One region of the Microbacterium sp. C448 genome, then DNA from elsewhere that is predicted to be linked to it. Evidence: predicted binding sites of a transcription regulator. Region 1 holds the regulator's gene; each other region holds the start of a gene.

Region 1 (3,528 bases):
GGGGCTACTCAGGCCGCCGACCTCATGCACTTTCCGCCCGAGCGGAGCATTCCGGCAGAAGAGACGCTGCGGATCGGTTCGGGTGAGGCCCGCTTCCAGGCGGCGAGCGAGTCGCTGCTGTCGTGGGGTGCCGTGCGCGGCGCGGGTCTTCGCCTCTCTGATGTGCGCCCCGCATCCGGTCCCATGTATTCCGGCGTGAGCTTCGACGAAGAGGGCAACGCGCTCGCTCCCTCACGCACCGAGGCCGATCAGCGCTTCGACGTCGACGGCACCCCGTTCGTCGGCGCAGGCACCAACGTGCACGTGCGAGGTCGAGTTGGTGGTCTTCGCGCGGATGCCGAACTGCGCGTGATCTTCGTGGTCGAAGAGACGCGACGGGTCGGGTTCGCGCTCGGCACTGTCAGTGGCTCGGTCGTGCGCGGTGAAGAGTCCTTCATGGTCGATTGGCTTCCCAATGACGAGGTCTGGTTCACCGTGCGGGCGTTCGATGCTCCGGCCGCGACGACCTACCGCATGCTGAAGGGCCTGGTGCGCCGCCGCCGCCGGCTGCTGTTCACGCGATACCTGCAGGCGATTTCGCCGCTCTACACGACCCCGTCCTGACGTGGCCGGCCCTCTTCCCGTCGGCGACCCCGCACCCGCCGACGGCGCGCTGCCGCGGGATCTCGCAATCGACCCCACCGCGGATTTCGGCGTGTATCTGCACGTGCCGTTCTGCCGCGTGCGATGCGGATACTGCGACTTCAACACCTACACGGCCACCGAGTTGCGCGGAGTCCGGCAGGACTCGTACGCCGAGACGCTGTCGGGCGAGATCACGCTCGCACGCCGCGTGCTGACGGATGTCGGGGCTCTTCGTCCGGCCTCCACGGTCTTTATCGGCGGGGGTACACCGACGCTGCTGCCCGCGGGTGACCTCGCGCGGATGCTCGGCGATGTTCGCGATTCCTTTGGCCTGATGCCCGGGGTGGAGATCACCGTCGAGGCAAATCCCGACACGATGACCGTGGACGTGGCCGACACGCTCGCGGCGGCCGGGGTGACGCGCCTGTCGATCGGGATGCAGTCCAGCGTGCCGCACGTGCTCGCGGCGCTCGATCGCACCCACAATCCCGAGAATGTCGCGACCGCCGTCGCGACCGCGCGCGACGCGGGGCTCGCCGTGAGCCTGGACCTGATTTACGGGGCACCGGGGGAGTCGCTCGATGACTGGATCCAGTCGCTCGAGTCGGCGCTCGCGCAGGACCCCGACCATGTCTCGGCCTATGCGCTGATCGTTGAGGAGGGCACGCCGCTGCACCGACGCATCCGTCGCGGTGAGCTCATCGCCCCCGACGACGACCTGCAGGCCGACATGTACGAGGCCGCCGATGCGCGGCTCGACGCCGCGGGGTACGACTGGTACGAGGTCAGCAACTGGGCGCGCACCCCCGCGAACCGGTCGCAGCACAACCTCAACTACTGGCGGAGCCAAGACTGGTGGGGCTTCGGTCCCGGTGCCCACAGCCACGTGGGTGGGCTGCGCTGGTGGAACGTCAAGCATCCGGCGGCGTATGCGCAGCGGCTCGCGGCGGGGGATTCGCCGGCGGCGGGACGCGAGAGACCGGATGCTTCGGCATCCACCCTCGAACGTGTGCTGCTCGAGTCGCGCATTCGTGAGGGGCTCGCGCTCGACCGGGTGCCCTCGGCGTCACGGGTCGCGGTCGCGGGGCTCATCGCGGACGGCCTGGTCGAGGCATCCGATGCCCTGCGCGGTCGGATCGTGCTGACCCTGCGCGGCCGGCTGCTCGCCGATGCCGTCGTGCGAGCACTACTCCCGTAGCGCGCCGGTCACCGCCGCGCCGCAACACCGCCAGGCGCCACGACGCGTTAGAATTGGCACTCAGACTTCTCGAGTGCCAGCGGAAGGGGGATCATGGTCAGCGAACGAGGCCTGCAGGTCCTCCGGGCGATCGTCCAGGACTACGTCTCCACCCACGAACCGGTCGGCAGCCGATCGATCGTCGAGCGCCACGCTTTCGGAGTGTCGGCGGCCACGATCCGCAACGATATGGCGCTACTCGAGGACGAAGAACTCATCGTCGCCCCCCACACGTCGTCGGGTCGTGTCCCGACCGACAAGGGCTACCGGGTTTTCGTCGATCATCTGGCCGAAGTGCGGCCCCTCTCGCCCGCGCAGCGGAGCGCCATCTCGAGTTTCCTCGGGGGCACAGGCGACCTCGACGATGTACTCGCCCGCACGGTGCGCGTGCTCTCGCAGCTGACCGGTCAGGTCGCCGTCGTGCAGTACCCGTCGTTCGCCAACGCGCACGTCACGCACGTCGAACTCGTTCCGCTCGCTCCGCAGCGCCTGCTCGTCATCCTGGTCACCGACACCGGTCGCGTCTCGCAGCGGATCGCGCCGCTTACGGTGCCGCTGGACGACGAAGACATCCCGGTGCTGCGCGGTCGACTCGCCGCCCTCCTCACGGGACTCGCCGTGGGTGTGGCTTCCGAGCGTGTGGATGCTCTGCGGATCGCCGCCGACCCCGCCGCGCCGGTCGTCGACACGGCGCTCGTCCAGGTCGCGCACGTGCTGTCGGAAGAGCTCGAGGAGTTCCGCCAGGACCGCCTCGTCATGGCCGGAGCCGCCAACCTCGCCCGTCGTGAGACCGACTTCCGCGGCAGCATTTATCCGCTGCTCGAGGCGATCGAAGAGCAGGTCACCCTCATCCGCCTCATGAGCGAGATGGTGGCCGACAGTCAGGGACTCGCGGCGAGCATCGGACGCGAGAACGAACCCTGGGGCCTCGCCGAGGCATCCATCGTCACGAGCGATTACGAGACATCCGGAACCATGGCCCGCGTGGGCGTCATGGGACCGACCCGCATGGATTACCCGAGCAATCTGGCGGCCGCCCGAGCCGTCGCGCGTTACCTCTCGCGCTTGCTCGACGAAGACGAGACGTCCCGCTAACGGACGCGACCCGCAGGCTGCAGCCTGCGGACATCTGTGAAAGGCAACATGGCAGACCACTACGAGGTGCTGGGCGTTCCCCGGGACGCGAGCACCGACGACATCAAGAAGGCGTATCGCCGACTCGCGCGCGAGCTCCACCCCGACGTGAACTCGGGAGCGGATGCCGCCGAGCGCTTCAAGCTCGTCACGCACGCGTATGACGTGCTGAGCAACAGCGAGGAGCGCAGCAAGTACGACCGAGGCGGCGACTCGCCGTTCGGCGGCGGCGGTCAGGGTTTCGGCGGCTTCGGCGACATCTTCGAGACGTTCTTCGGAGGCCAGGGCGGCGGGCGTGGACAGCGTCCCCGGTCACGCCGTGAGCGTGGTCAGGATGCGTTGGTGCGCGTCACCCTCGAGCTGTCAGACGTCGTGTTCGGCGTTCATCGTGACCTCGAGGTCGACACCGCCGTCATCTGCGAGACCTGCCAGGGCTCGTGCTGCCAGCCCGGATCGCAGCCCGTCACGTGCGACATCTGCGGAGGGTCCGGCCACGTACAGCGGACCGTCCGGAGCCTGCTCGGAAACGTCGT
Region 2 (3,528 bases), on a different contig from region 1:
GGCGCGGCGCCAAGGCATCGGCGCGTGCCGAGACGACGGCGCCCGCCGCATCGGTCGCCACGTCGATCTCGCAGTTATCGGTCGAGCCGGTTGACCCCTGGTAGCACGCGACATCGCCGGTCGCCGCCTCGGCCAGGTCTCCGTCGAGCACCACGCGCGCATCCACGCGGTCGAACGGTTGCGCCCATTCCTCGCCGTTGACGTCCCAGTACAGCTCGTCGACGCCCGTGTCATCAAAGCCCCGCGTGACGTTCTGAAGGTCATAGGTGAAGACGTAGGTCTGCGCGCCATGCACGTAGTCATCCGCTCGCGAGGTGACGATGAGGAAGTCGTCTTCGTCGTCGGTCTCGACGGGCCTCTCGGCACCCGTCTCGTCCGTCACCGAAACGAGAGAGGGAAACAGGGGTGCGTTCAGATAGCTGTTCGGGATGAGCCGCCGCATGCCCCGATTCTGATCACTCTCGGGGAAGACGGCGACGAACGTCTCGATCACCCGCATCCGACTGGTGCCGTCTTCGGCCCGGGACAGGGTGTATTCGACGTCGAGGCTCGCAAACGAAAAGTCGTCGACATCGCTCGGAACGGCGGCGGCAAAGTCGGACCCCGTACCCCGCTCCGCGGCGGACGCCGGGGGAACACCGGCGCCCACTCCCCCCGCGACGACTCCTCCAGCGACGACGATCGACATCGCGATCGATATCGCGACGATCAGTCCCGTTCGAAGCAATGCACGCATGGGCCCAGCCTAGACACGGGCGCTCCGCGACCCGCCCGCCACCGGCCGCGGACAAGTAGCCTGTACGGCATGACGAACCGCCGCCTCGCCGTTGAAGCGTGGGAGAGTTTGTTCCGCGCGCAGCACGAGGTGTTCACCGAGATCAGCAGCGACTTCCGCGGCACCGGCCTCGAACAGGGCGAGTATGACGTGCTGTTGACCGTGACACGCGGACCCGAGATGACCGCGCGACTGCGCGATGTGACCGCACGGATGCTCGTCAGCCAGCCATCCGTCTCTCGCCTCGTCGACCGCATGGTGGTCCGCGGCCTGGTCACCAAATGCGCCGACCCCGATGACGGTCGCGGTGCGCTCGTCCGCGCGACCGAGACGGGTGCGGCCGCTTTTCGCGTCGTCGCGACGCAGCACGCACGCACGATCGCCGAGCGGATGTCCCGGCTCAGCGACGACGAACTCGAAGCGCTCCGCGGCCTGACGGCGAAACTGCGCGAAACGACCGACTGAGCACGCCGCAAAATACGGATGCCGCACCCCGGAGGGCGCGGCATCCGTTGTACACGCGGTTCTGACTACTGCTCGATGAGCTGCGGCCCCGAGGAGTCAGCTCCCGACTCGCGCGCTGCGATGACGGAAGCATCGGCATCCGTCGCCACTTCGATCTTGCGTGGCTTGGCGCGCTCGCTGACGGGGATCGTCACCGACAGCACGCCGTTGTTGTAGCTCGCAGAGATGCGGTCGGTGTCGACTCCCTGACCGAGGTTGAGCTGCCGCAAAAAGCTCGCCGCTTCACGCTCGCGGGTGATCCACTTGACGCCGTCGCCGGCCGCAAGGGTGCGCTCGGCGCGGATCGTCAACAGTTGGCCGTCGACGTCGATGTCCACCGACCCCGGGTCGATCCCGGGCAGATCGGCGGTCAGCACGTAGTGGTCGCCATCGCGGTAGAGGTCCATCGGCATGCGACGGGGGCCTCGCCGCGCATCCAGAAGGCTCGTCGCGAGGCGGTCGAGGTCGCGGAACGGGTCGTATGTCGCCATGGTGGTGTCCTTCCTTGTTGCGCCGGATTCGCGTCCGGCGATGAACGGGTTCGGTATGGAGTTGATGGAGTTGAGCCGACTCGACTCAACAATCAAAGATTAGCACTCGACGTATGAGAGTGCCAATAATTCGATCCCCCACCGCGGACGTTTTCATCCAGCGACAACCGCACCGACGTCCCTTGCCCGGCCCGTGGTGAACTTGCCATGCTTGCGAACACGAGCCCTGAACGATGACGTCGAGGATCACCATGACTGCCACAGCGCCCCGAACGATGAAGGCCGCCGTGCTGCGCGCGGATGGACCGGGGCTCGAGATCCTCGAGGTCCCCCGCCCCGTGCCGCGGGCGGGAGAGGCGCTCGTCAAGGTCATCGCGTGCGGCGTGTGCCACACCGACCTGCACGTCATGAAGGGCGAGGTGCGCTTTCCCCGGCCGGCGGTGATGGGCCACGAGATCAGCGGCACGCTCGTCGCGTTCGGCGACGACACTCCCCCGACCACGGGACTCGCGATCGGCGACACGGTCATCGGGGCCTTCATCATGCCCTGCGGCGACTGCCCCGCCTGCTCCCGCGGGCGTGACGACCTGTGCGCGGAGTTCTTCGGGCAGAACCGCCTGAACGGCACGCTGTACGACGGCGAGAGCCGCCTCTCGATGCCGGATGGCTCCTTCCTCGCCATGTACTCGATGGGCGGGCTTGCCGAATACGCCGTCGTGCCGATCACCGCGCTGACGCGATTGCCGGACGACCTCGACCCCGTCACATCCGCCGTCCTCGGATGCGCCGCCTTCACCGCGTACGGTGCCGTGCACCGCGCAGGCGATGTCCGACCGGGCGAAGCGGTCGCGATCGTCGCGGTCGGCGGCGTTGGCAGCGGAGTCGTTCAGATGGCCCGCGCCGCGGGCGCCGACCCGATCATCGCGATCGACGTCGCCGACGACAAACTCGAGGCCGCCATGGCCCTCGGCGCGACGCACACGGTCAACTCGCGCGAGACCGATGCCGCCACCGCCGTCCGCGAGATCACCGGCGGTCTGGGTCATGGTCTGGGTGTCGACGTCGCCTTCGAGGCGCTCGGTCACCCCGCCACTTTCCGACAGGCGATCGGCTTGCTCGCCGACGGGGGCCGGATGGTCGCGATCGGCATCGCGGCCGGCGACGCGGCCGCCGAGGTCGAGATCACCCCCCTCGTTCGCCGCGGCTACACGATCACCGGATCGTTCGGTGCGCGCACGCGCGAGGACCTGCCCGCGGTCGTCGACATTGCCGAGGCCGGCGGGTTCGACACCGCACGCCTTGTCACGCGCCGCTACACCCTCGACAATGCAGATGCCGCGTATCAGGCCCTCGCCCGGGGCGAGATCACCGGACGCGCCGTCGTCGTCATGGACCGACCCGATCTACGAACGAAACGAGAACAATGACCACGCGCATCCCGCACTGGATCAATGGCGAGCGCCACGACTCCGATGACCGCCGACTCGGCACCGTCTACGACCCCGCCACGGGCGAGCAGAGCGGCGCCGTCGTGCTGGCCGAGCCTGCCGACGTGGACGCTGCCGTGGCGGCCGCAACGACCGTATTCCCCGCCTGGCGCGACACATCGATCGCGCGCCGCCAGGCCATCCTGTTCCGGTTCCGCGAACTGCTGGAGCAGCGCAAGCCCGAACTGGCAGAGCTCATCACGGCCGAGCACGGGAAGGTCGTCTCGGATGCCCTGGGCGAGATCGCGCGCGGCCAGGAGGTGCTCGAGTT
Region 3 (3,528 bases), on a different contig from region 1:
CGAGTCGAAACGACGCGCGCCCCTAGATGCGGTCGGCGAGCACGGCGATGCGCGTCGATCCGACCCGCGTCAACAGCAGAGTCGCAGAAGCGTCGCCCTTGAGCCCGAGCTTGGTGCGCAGAACGGCGGGGTCGACGTCCACCCCGCGCTTCTTGATCTCGAGCCGACCGATGCCGCGCTCGCGCAGCGCCCGCCCCAGCTTCTTGACGTCGGCGGGCAACTGCTCGCGCACGCGGAAGGTCGACACGAACGGGCTCGTCAGCGCTGCGTCGCCGGTCAGGTAGGCGATGCCGGGCGCGACCGGCCCCGCCTCCAGAGCACGAGCGACGTCGCCGACGAGGCGCGCTCGGATGACCGACCCGGCCGGCTCGTGAATGAAAGCGCCGAGTGGATGCACCGGCTCGTCCTCGCTGTCGGCGGGCGCGGTCAGTTCGTGCGACTGCCCGTCGGTCATGACGACGGCGGCGCGGGTGATACCCGGCCGCGCGAGCTCGCCCGACCAGAGAACGAGTTCGAGCGTCGAGCCATCCGCGGTGATCCACTGCGCTTCGGCGAACGACGGCAGACGGTCGCGGTCGAAGCCGGGCCCGAGCTTGATGCCCGTCGGCTTCTGCGTCGCCAACGTGAATGCCCAGTCGAGCGAGGGCGAGTAGTCCTCGGGGCGCGAGAGGCGGGATGTCTCGGTGTGGCCGGCCGTACGCCGTGCGGGGTCGAGCCATACCCCCGCGGAACCCGAGACATCCACGTCCTCGGCCTGGGCACGGCGTACCTCGGCCGACGAACCGAAGGGCGCGAGGTTGCATGCCGCGATCGCGGCCGTGACCTCGTCGGCATCCACCGCGAGGACGTCCATGCCGATGCCGGCGAATCCCAGCGCGTCGCCGCCGATGCCGCTGCCGAGGTCGGCGACGCTGCCGAGGCCCGCGTCGCGGAATCGCCCGGCGTGCAGGGCGGCGACGGGCAGTCGCGTCGATTGTTCGAGCCCGGCGCGGGTGAAGAGCATGCGGGCCGCGAGGGGCCCGAACTTCGACTCCGCACGCGTTCGTAGGCGAGCCTGGCCGACAACGGCCGACACCAGGTCGGGGGAGTGCCCGGCAGCGCGCAGCCGCGTGACCTCGCGAGCGACGTCCGCGGACGTCGTGACCGGCGGCATCGAGTCGAGTAGCCGCAGCCCGTCGGGCGTCAGCAGCGCCCTGAGCTCGGCCATCTCCACCTGTCCAGCCTAGGCGCGGGCCCTCGCCATCCGATTCGACCCCGCTCGCTGGCACTCGCGTTGCGTGAGTGCCAGCGGTTGCCTACACTGGCATTAGCACTCTCGCATCGAGGTTGCTAATCAGTCTTGGATCAAGAAAGAGGTAGACCGTGACGGTTTCCACTCAGGTTTCCATCAAGCCGCTCGAGGACCGCATCGTCATCCGCCAGGTCGAGGCGGAGCAGACGACGGCTTCCGGCCTGGTCATCCCCGACACCGCGAAGGAGAAGCCCCAGGAGGGCGAGGTCGTCGCGGTGGGCCCGGGTCGGATTGACGACAACGGCAACCGCATCCCGCTCGACGTCGCCGTCGGCGACCGCGTGATCTACAGCAAGTACGGCGGCACCGAGGTCAAGTTCGGCGCCGACGACCTGCTCGTGCTCTCGGCCCGCGACGTGCTCGCGGTCGTCGTTCGCTGAGCGACTGACACACACGAAGGACCGGATGCCTCGGCATCCGGTCCTTCGTCGTTCCGCCGCGGCGCACCAGCCGGGCGTGGCGCGCGAATGGCCCCGCGGTCGTCCCCGCCGCCCGTAGGCTGTTGAGGTGACACAGGATCCGACCGAGACTCCGCGCGGGTCGGTCGGACCCACTGCAGCAAGCACCGCAGCAAGCACCGCCGCCGCGGCAACAGCGGCCGCAGAAGTACGCGAACGCAGCATCGGCGTCGCGTCGGCGATGGGCGCGTACCTGATCTGGGGTTTTCTTCCCCTGTACTTCCTGTTGCTCGTGCCGACCGGGCCCTGGGAGATCGTGGCCTGGCGCATCCTCCTGGCCTTCGTCTTCTGCGTCCTGCTCTTGACGGTCACGCGCGCGTGGCCCGCGTTCGGCCGGATCGTGCGACAGCCGCGGCTCCTGCTGCTGACGGCCATCGCGGGCGTTGTCATCTACGTCAACTGGCAGGTGTACATCCTCGCCACCCTCGCCGGGCACGTGATCGAGACGAGTCTCGGATACTTCATCAACCCGATCGTGACGGTGCTGCTGGGTGCCCTCGTCCTGCGCGAACGTCTGCGGCTGACGCAGTGGATCGCGATCGGCATCAGCCTCATCGCCGTGCTCGTCATCGTCATCGGGTACGGGGAGTTTCCCTGGATATCGCTGACCCTGGCCTTCTCGTTCGGGATCTACGGGCTGATCAAGAAGCAGGTCGGTCCGGCGGTGGATGCCGTGGGGGGCCTCACGCTCGAGTCGTTCTGGCTGCTGCCGGTGGCGATCGTGCAGCTCATCGTCGTCGGTGTGACGACGGGCATCACGCTGGGCACGGTCAGTCCGGTGCACACCGTGCTGCTCTCGCTCGCCGGCATCATCACCGCGGTCCCGTTGTTGCTGTTCGCGGCTGGGGCCAGGAGGGTGCCGCTCACCGCGATCGGCCTCCTGCAGTTCATCGCGCCGGTTCTGCAGTTCATCATCGGGGCGTGGGTTCTCGGCGAACCTATGCCGCTCGAGCGGTGGATCGGCTTCGGACTTGTCTGGGTGGCGCTGGTCATCCTCTCCGTTGACTCCGTGCTGTTCTCGCGTCGCGGTCGCGGCGTTTCGGATGTCTCTTCTCTGACGTGACCTTCGTTGGCGTGACATTCGCCGCGACGACATCCCCGCCGTTCGGGGCATGGGAGCGTTATCACGCTGTGACCGTACTGTTTCACATCGTTAACGCACCGCAACATCGCGGAGACGCCGCGCCGCATAGTGTGAAGCCAATAGGGTCGGCTTCAGTCCGGCCCGGAGTTCGTCCACAGCTAGGAGCAATATGAACTTCTTCTCCCGTTCGCGTACGGGCAAGGTCCTCGGCGGTTTCGCCGTGGTCGGTGTCAGCGCGCTGGTTCTCGCAGGTTGTGCCGGCAGTGGTGGAGACACCGAGTCGTCCGCCGCACCCGCCGGCGATGACCTCGCCCTCAAGATCGGCACGGCGCTGCCGCAGACCGGAAACCTCGCCTTCCTCGGCCCGCCCGAAGAGGCCGGCGTCGCGTACGCCGCGTCGCAGATCAATGAGATCTCGGCCGACACCGGTCTGACCCTCGACGTCGTCTACGGCGACTCGGGTGACACCGACAACAAGGCATACGAGACCGAAATCCCCCGCCTGCTGGGCGAGGACGTTTCGGCCATCATCGGTGCCGCATCGTCGGGCACGTCGCTGCAGTTCATCGACCAGGTCGTCGGCGCCGGCGTGATTCAGTTCTCGCCCGCCAACACCTCGGACGCCTTCACCACATACGAGGACGACGGACTGTACTTCCGTACCGCTCCCTCCGACGTTCTGCAGGGTGAGGTTC
Region 4 (3,528 bases), on a different contig from region 1:
GATGCCCTCACTGTGGATGAGCGCGCGATCCTCGATTTCGAGGCGGAGTGGCGTCGGCACGTAGGTGCGAAAGAAGAGGCGATCCGTGCCGAACTCGACCTCGCGCCCGCACGCTACTACCAGCTGCTGGGCCGACTGATCGAGACCGAGGCGGCCCTCGCCTACGATCCGATGCTGGTCAAGCGTCTGCGCCGCGTCCGCGACCAGCGCGACGCCGAACGTGCCGCCCGCGAGGGCGCTCTGGGACTCTGAACTCCCGCCGGCCGCGGCGTTGAGGGTTCGCACACGCGACCGCCGGTAGCATTCTGAGGTGTCCACGCCCCCCACCGATCGATTCGACGACATCTCTGCGTCCCCCGGCCGTGTCGGTGCGCACCGAGCCGAGAATCCTCGCGTTCGTGGCTGGACGACCTTTCTCTGGGCGCTCGCCGCGACCATCGTCCTGGTTCTGCTGGGCATCTTCGCGAGCATGATCTGGCAGGGCAAGATCGTGCTCTTCCCGACCCCCGCGCCCTCGATCTCGATCGTCCCGACGGCCGAACCCGTCGTCGACACCTCGTACACGGTCCTCGTGCTCAACGGCACGCCCGAAGAGGGGCAGGCGACGCTGGTGAAGGACGAGCTGGTGGCGAACGGATGGCCCGAGGCCAACGTGCTCGCGGGCAACGCCGGCGACCGAGCCTTCCCGCTGACGACCGTCTACTACGCCGCACCCGAGGCGGAGGGTGCCGCTCGCGGCCTCGCCGGTGTGATCGGTGCACCCGAGGTCGTGCTCGACCCCGAGTATCCGCTCCCCGGCACTCCCGTCACGCAGCTGACCGTCGTGCTCGGACTCGACCGGGTCGAGCCCGTCGCGACCGAGACGCCCGCCGAATAGTCCGGGCGGGGTGCCCATCAAGGCACCCATTCGCCCGCATGTTTCGGCGGAGTTACGAGTTGACGGCCCCCGTGTCAACAGTTGCGCTCCCGGCTCTTTTGGCGCGATTCCGCTGGCTAGCATGACCCTGTCTCACCCGCGCAGCACAGGAGTTCACGCATGACCCAGGGCACCGTCAAATGGTTCAACGCCGAGAAGGGATTCGGCTTCATCACCGTGGTCGACGGGGGGCAGGACGTCTTCGTCCACTACTCGAACATCGACATGTCGGGATTCCGTGTCCTCGAAGAAGGTCAACTCGTCGAGTTCACCGTCGGAGCAGGGCAGAAAGGCCCACAGGCCGAATCGGTTCGCGTCGTCTCCTGACACGTCGGCTTCCGCATCACCCGTCGTGTCGACGGTGTCAGCCGTCGCGCGCGTCCTAGTCTGACGCGCATGAAGTCGCCAGCGCGGGCCCGCGCGCTCCCGCGTTCCGTGCGGCTCGCCGCAACCGTCGGCGTTCTCGTCTCGGCGCTGATGCTCGGCGCCTGCGCCGCTGAACCGGCGGAAGCGGGCTCACCGTCGGCAACCCCCAGTTCGACAGCGTCCGCCGAGCCCACGCCCACACCGACCCCCGAGGCGCCCCCGATGACCGTGCAGCCTCTGCGCGGAACGCAGGTTCCCGCCGAGACGATCACGGGGCCCGCCCTCGCGGCGAAGATCGACAATCACGTCGCGGCCCGCCCTCAGGTGGGGCTGGAGCACACCGACATCGTGTTCGAGGAGCTCGTCGAGGGTGGCCTGACCCGCTACGTCGCGCTCTGGTTCTCGGATGTGCCCGCCGAGATCGGTCCCGTGCGAAGCATCCGTCCGATGGATCCCGACATCGTGTCGCCGTTCGGCGGACTGATCGCCTACTCGGGTGGGCAGCAGCGTTTTGTGGACATGATGCTGAACACCCCCGTGCACAACGCTATCCACGGCGGAGCGGATGACCGTTTCATGTACCGCACCCGCTCCAAGGCCTCGCCCCACAACGTGCTCGTCAAGGCGCAGGAGTTGCGCGCCGCATACGCCGATGTGCCTCCGCCGGCACAGCAGTTCGCGTACTCGCAGCGCCCACAGACGGCGTCCGCCGCGGCCTACGGGAGTCCGGCGAACGGATTCGACCTGTTCTTCTCGGCCAAGGAAAGCCGGTCATGGCGGTGGGACGCGGGGTCCGAACGCTACCTGCGTTCGCAGAACGGCGCGCCCGACATGGATTCGGCGGGCGGGCAGCTCGCGGCGACCAACGTCGTCGCGCTTTCGGTGAGCATCGACTGGGCGTACGGCGACATCCCGAAGACCGTCATGGTGGGCAGCGGGCCGGCGTGGGTGTCGACGGGCGGGAAGGTCATCCAGGTCACCTGGACCAAGGCATCCGCCGACGCGCCCATCCAGCTCACGAACCAATACGGCACCCCCGTGTACCTCGCGCCCGGCAACACATGGGTCGAGCTCGTACCCAATGCGCGCGGCGGGAGCATCGCGGTCGTCTGACCTGAGTCATCCGGACTCTGCGCGGCTTGCACTCGGTGGGGGTGAGTGCCAGAATGGGCGTTAGCACTCGCCTTACCGGAGTGCTAAACCAATACCTACGTCCGGGAGGGACGACACACACATGGCAAAGATCATCGCTTTCGACGAAGAGGCCCGTCGCGGCCTCGAGCGCGGCCTGAACATCCTCGCCGACGCCGTCAAGGTGACGCTCGGCCCCCGCGGTCGCAACGTCGTGCTCGAGAAGAAGTGGGGCGCCCCCACCATCACGAACGATGGCGTCTCGATCGCCAAGGAGATCGAACTCGACGACCCGTACGAGAAGATCGGCGCGGAGCTCGTCAAGGAGGTCGCCAAGAAGACCGACGACGTCGCAGGTGACGGCACCACCACCGCTACCGTTCTCGCTCAGGCCCTCGTCAAGGAAGGCCTGCGCAACGTCGCAGCCGGCGCCGACCCCATCTCGCTCAAGCGCGGTATCGAGAAGGCCGTCGCGGCCATCTCGGCCGAGCTGCTGAAGAGCGCCAAAGAGGTCGAGACCAAGGAAGAGATCGCCGCTACCGCGTCGATCTCGGCCGCCGACACCACCATTGGTGACCTGATCGCCGAGGCGATCGACAAGGTCGGCAAGGAAGGCGTCGTCACCGTCGAGGAGTCGAACACGTTCGGCACCGAGCTCGAGCTCACCGAGGGTATGCGTTTCGACAAGGGTTTCATCAACCCCTACTTCGTCACCGACCCCGAGCGCCAGGAAGCCGTGTTCGAGGACCCCTACATCCTCATCGCGAACTCCAAGATCTCGAACATCAAGGACCTTCTGCCGGTCGTTGACAAGGTGATCCAGGAGGGCAAGGAGCTCGTCATCATCGCCGAGGACGTCGAGGGCGAGGCTCTCGCGACTCTCGTGCTCAACAAGATCCGCGGCATCTTCAAGTCGGCTGCCGTCAAGGCTCCCGGCTTCGGCGACCGTCGCAAGGCGCAGCTCCAGGACATCGCCATCCTCACCGGTGGTCAGGTCATCAGCGAAGAGGTCGGTCTCAAGCTCGAGAACACGACCACCGACCTGCTCGGCAAGGCGCGCAAGGTCATCATCACCAAGGATGAGACCACGATCGTCGAGGGTGCCGGCGACTCGG

Evidence for each region. The regulator HrcA, encoded in region 1, represses chaperone genes, less so after heat shock. The targets are predictions, from matches to a motif close to TTNGCACTCGNNNNNNNCGAGTGCNAA.
Region 2: MIC448_RS06835 (Hsp20/alpha crystallin family protein) is a predicted target of HrcA. The motif match lies at 1,870-1,896, and genes of this name have one in related genera.
Region 3: groES (co-chaperone GroES) is a predicted target of HrcA. The motif match lies at 1,262-1,288, and genes of this name have one in related genera.
Region 4: groL (chaperonin GroEL) is a predicted target of HrcA. The motif match lies at 2,456-2,482, and genes of this name have one in related genera.

Annotation. Positions count from the first base shown of each region.
Region 1 covers NZ_HG779582.1:3-3,530, reverse strand. The annotation lists gene MIC448_RS00170 (DUF1990 family protein) at 1-603, shown strand, start outside; gene hemW (radical SAM family heme chaperone HemW) at 605-1,822, shown strand; gene hrcA (heat-inducible transcriptional repressor HrcA) at 1,916-2,956, shown strand; partial or broken gene MIC448_RS00155 (DnaJ domain-containing protein) at 3,005-3,528, shown strand, end outside.
Region 2 covers NZ_HG779659.1:1,456-4,983, reverse strand. The annotation lists gene MIC448_RS06845 (DUF2207 domain-containing protein) at 1-736, opposite strand, end outside; gene MIC448_RS06840 (MarR family winged helix-turn-helix transcriptional regulator) at 806-1,240, shown strand; gene MIC448_RS06835 (Hsp20/alpha crystallin family protein) at 1,306-1,770, opposite strand; gene MIC448_RS06830 (zinc-binding dehydrogenase) at 2,022-3,197, shown strand; gene MIC448_RS06825 (CoA-acylating methylmalonate-semialdehyde dehydrogenase) at 3,194-3,528, shown strand, end outside.
Region 3 covers NZ_HG779816.1:1,870-5,397, forward strand. The annotation lists gene MIC448_RS15270 (SAM-dependent methyltransferase) at 23-1,213, opposite strand; gene groES (co-chaperone GroES) at 1,363-1,671, shown strand; gene rarD (EamA family transporter RarD) at 1,913-2,812, shown strand; gene MIC448_RS15285 (ABC transporter substrate-binding protein) at 3,003-3,528, shown strand, end outside.
Region 4 covers NZ_HG779755.1:1,023-4,550, reverse strand. The annotation lists gene MIC448_RS12710 (DUF3263 domain-containing protein) at 1-252, shown strand, start outside; gene MIC448_RS12705 (LytR C-terminal domain-containing protein) at 311-877, shown strand; gene MIC448_RS12700 (cold-shock protein) at 1,037-1,243, shown strand; gene MIC448_RS12695 (DUF3048 domain-containing protein) at 1,313-2,395, shown strand; gene groL (chaperonin GroEL) at 2,517-3,528, shown strand, end outside.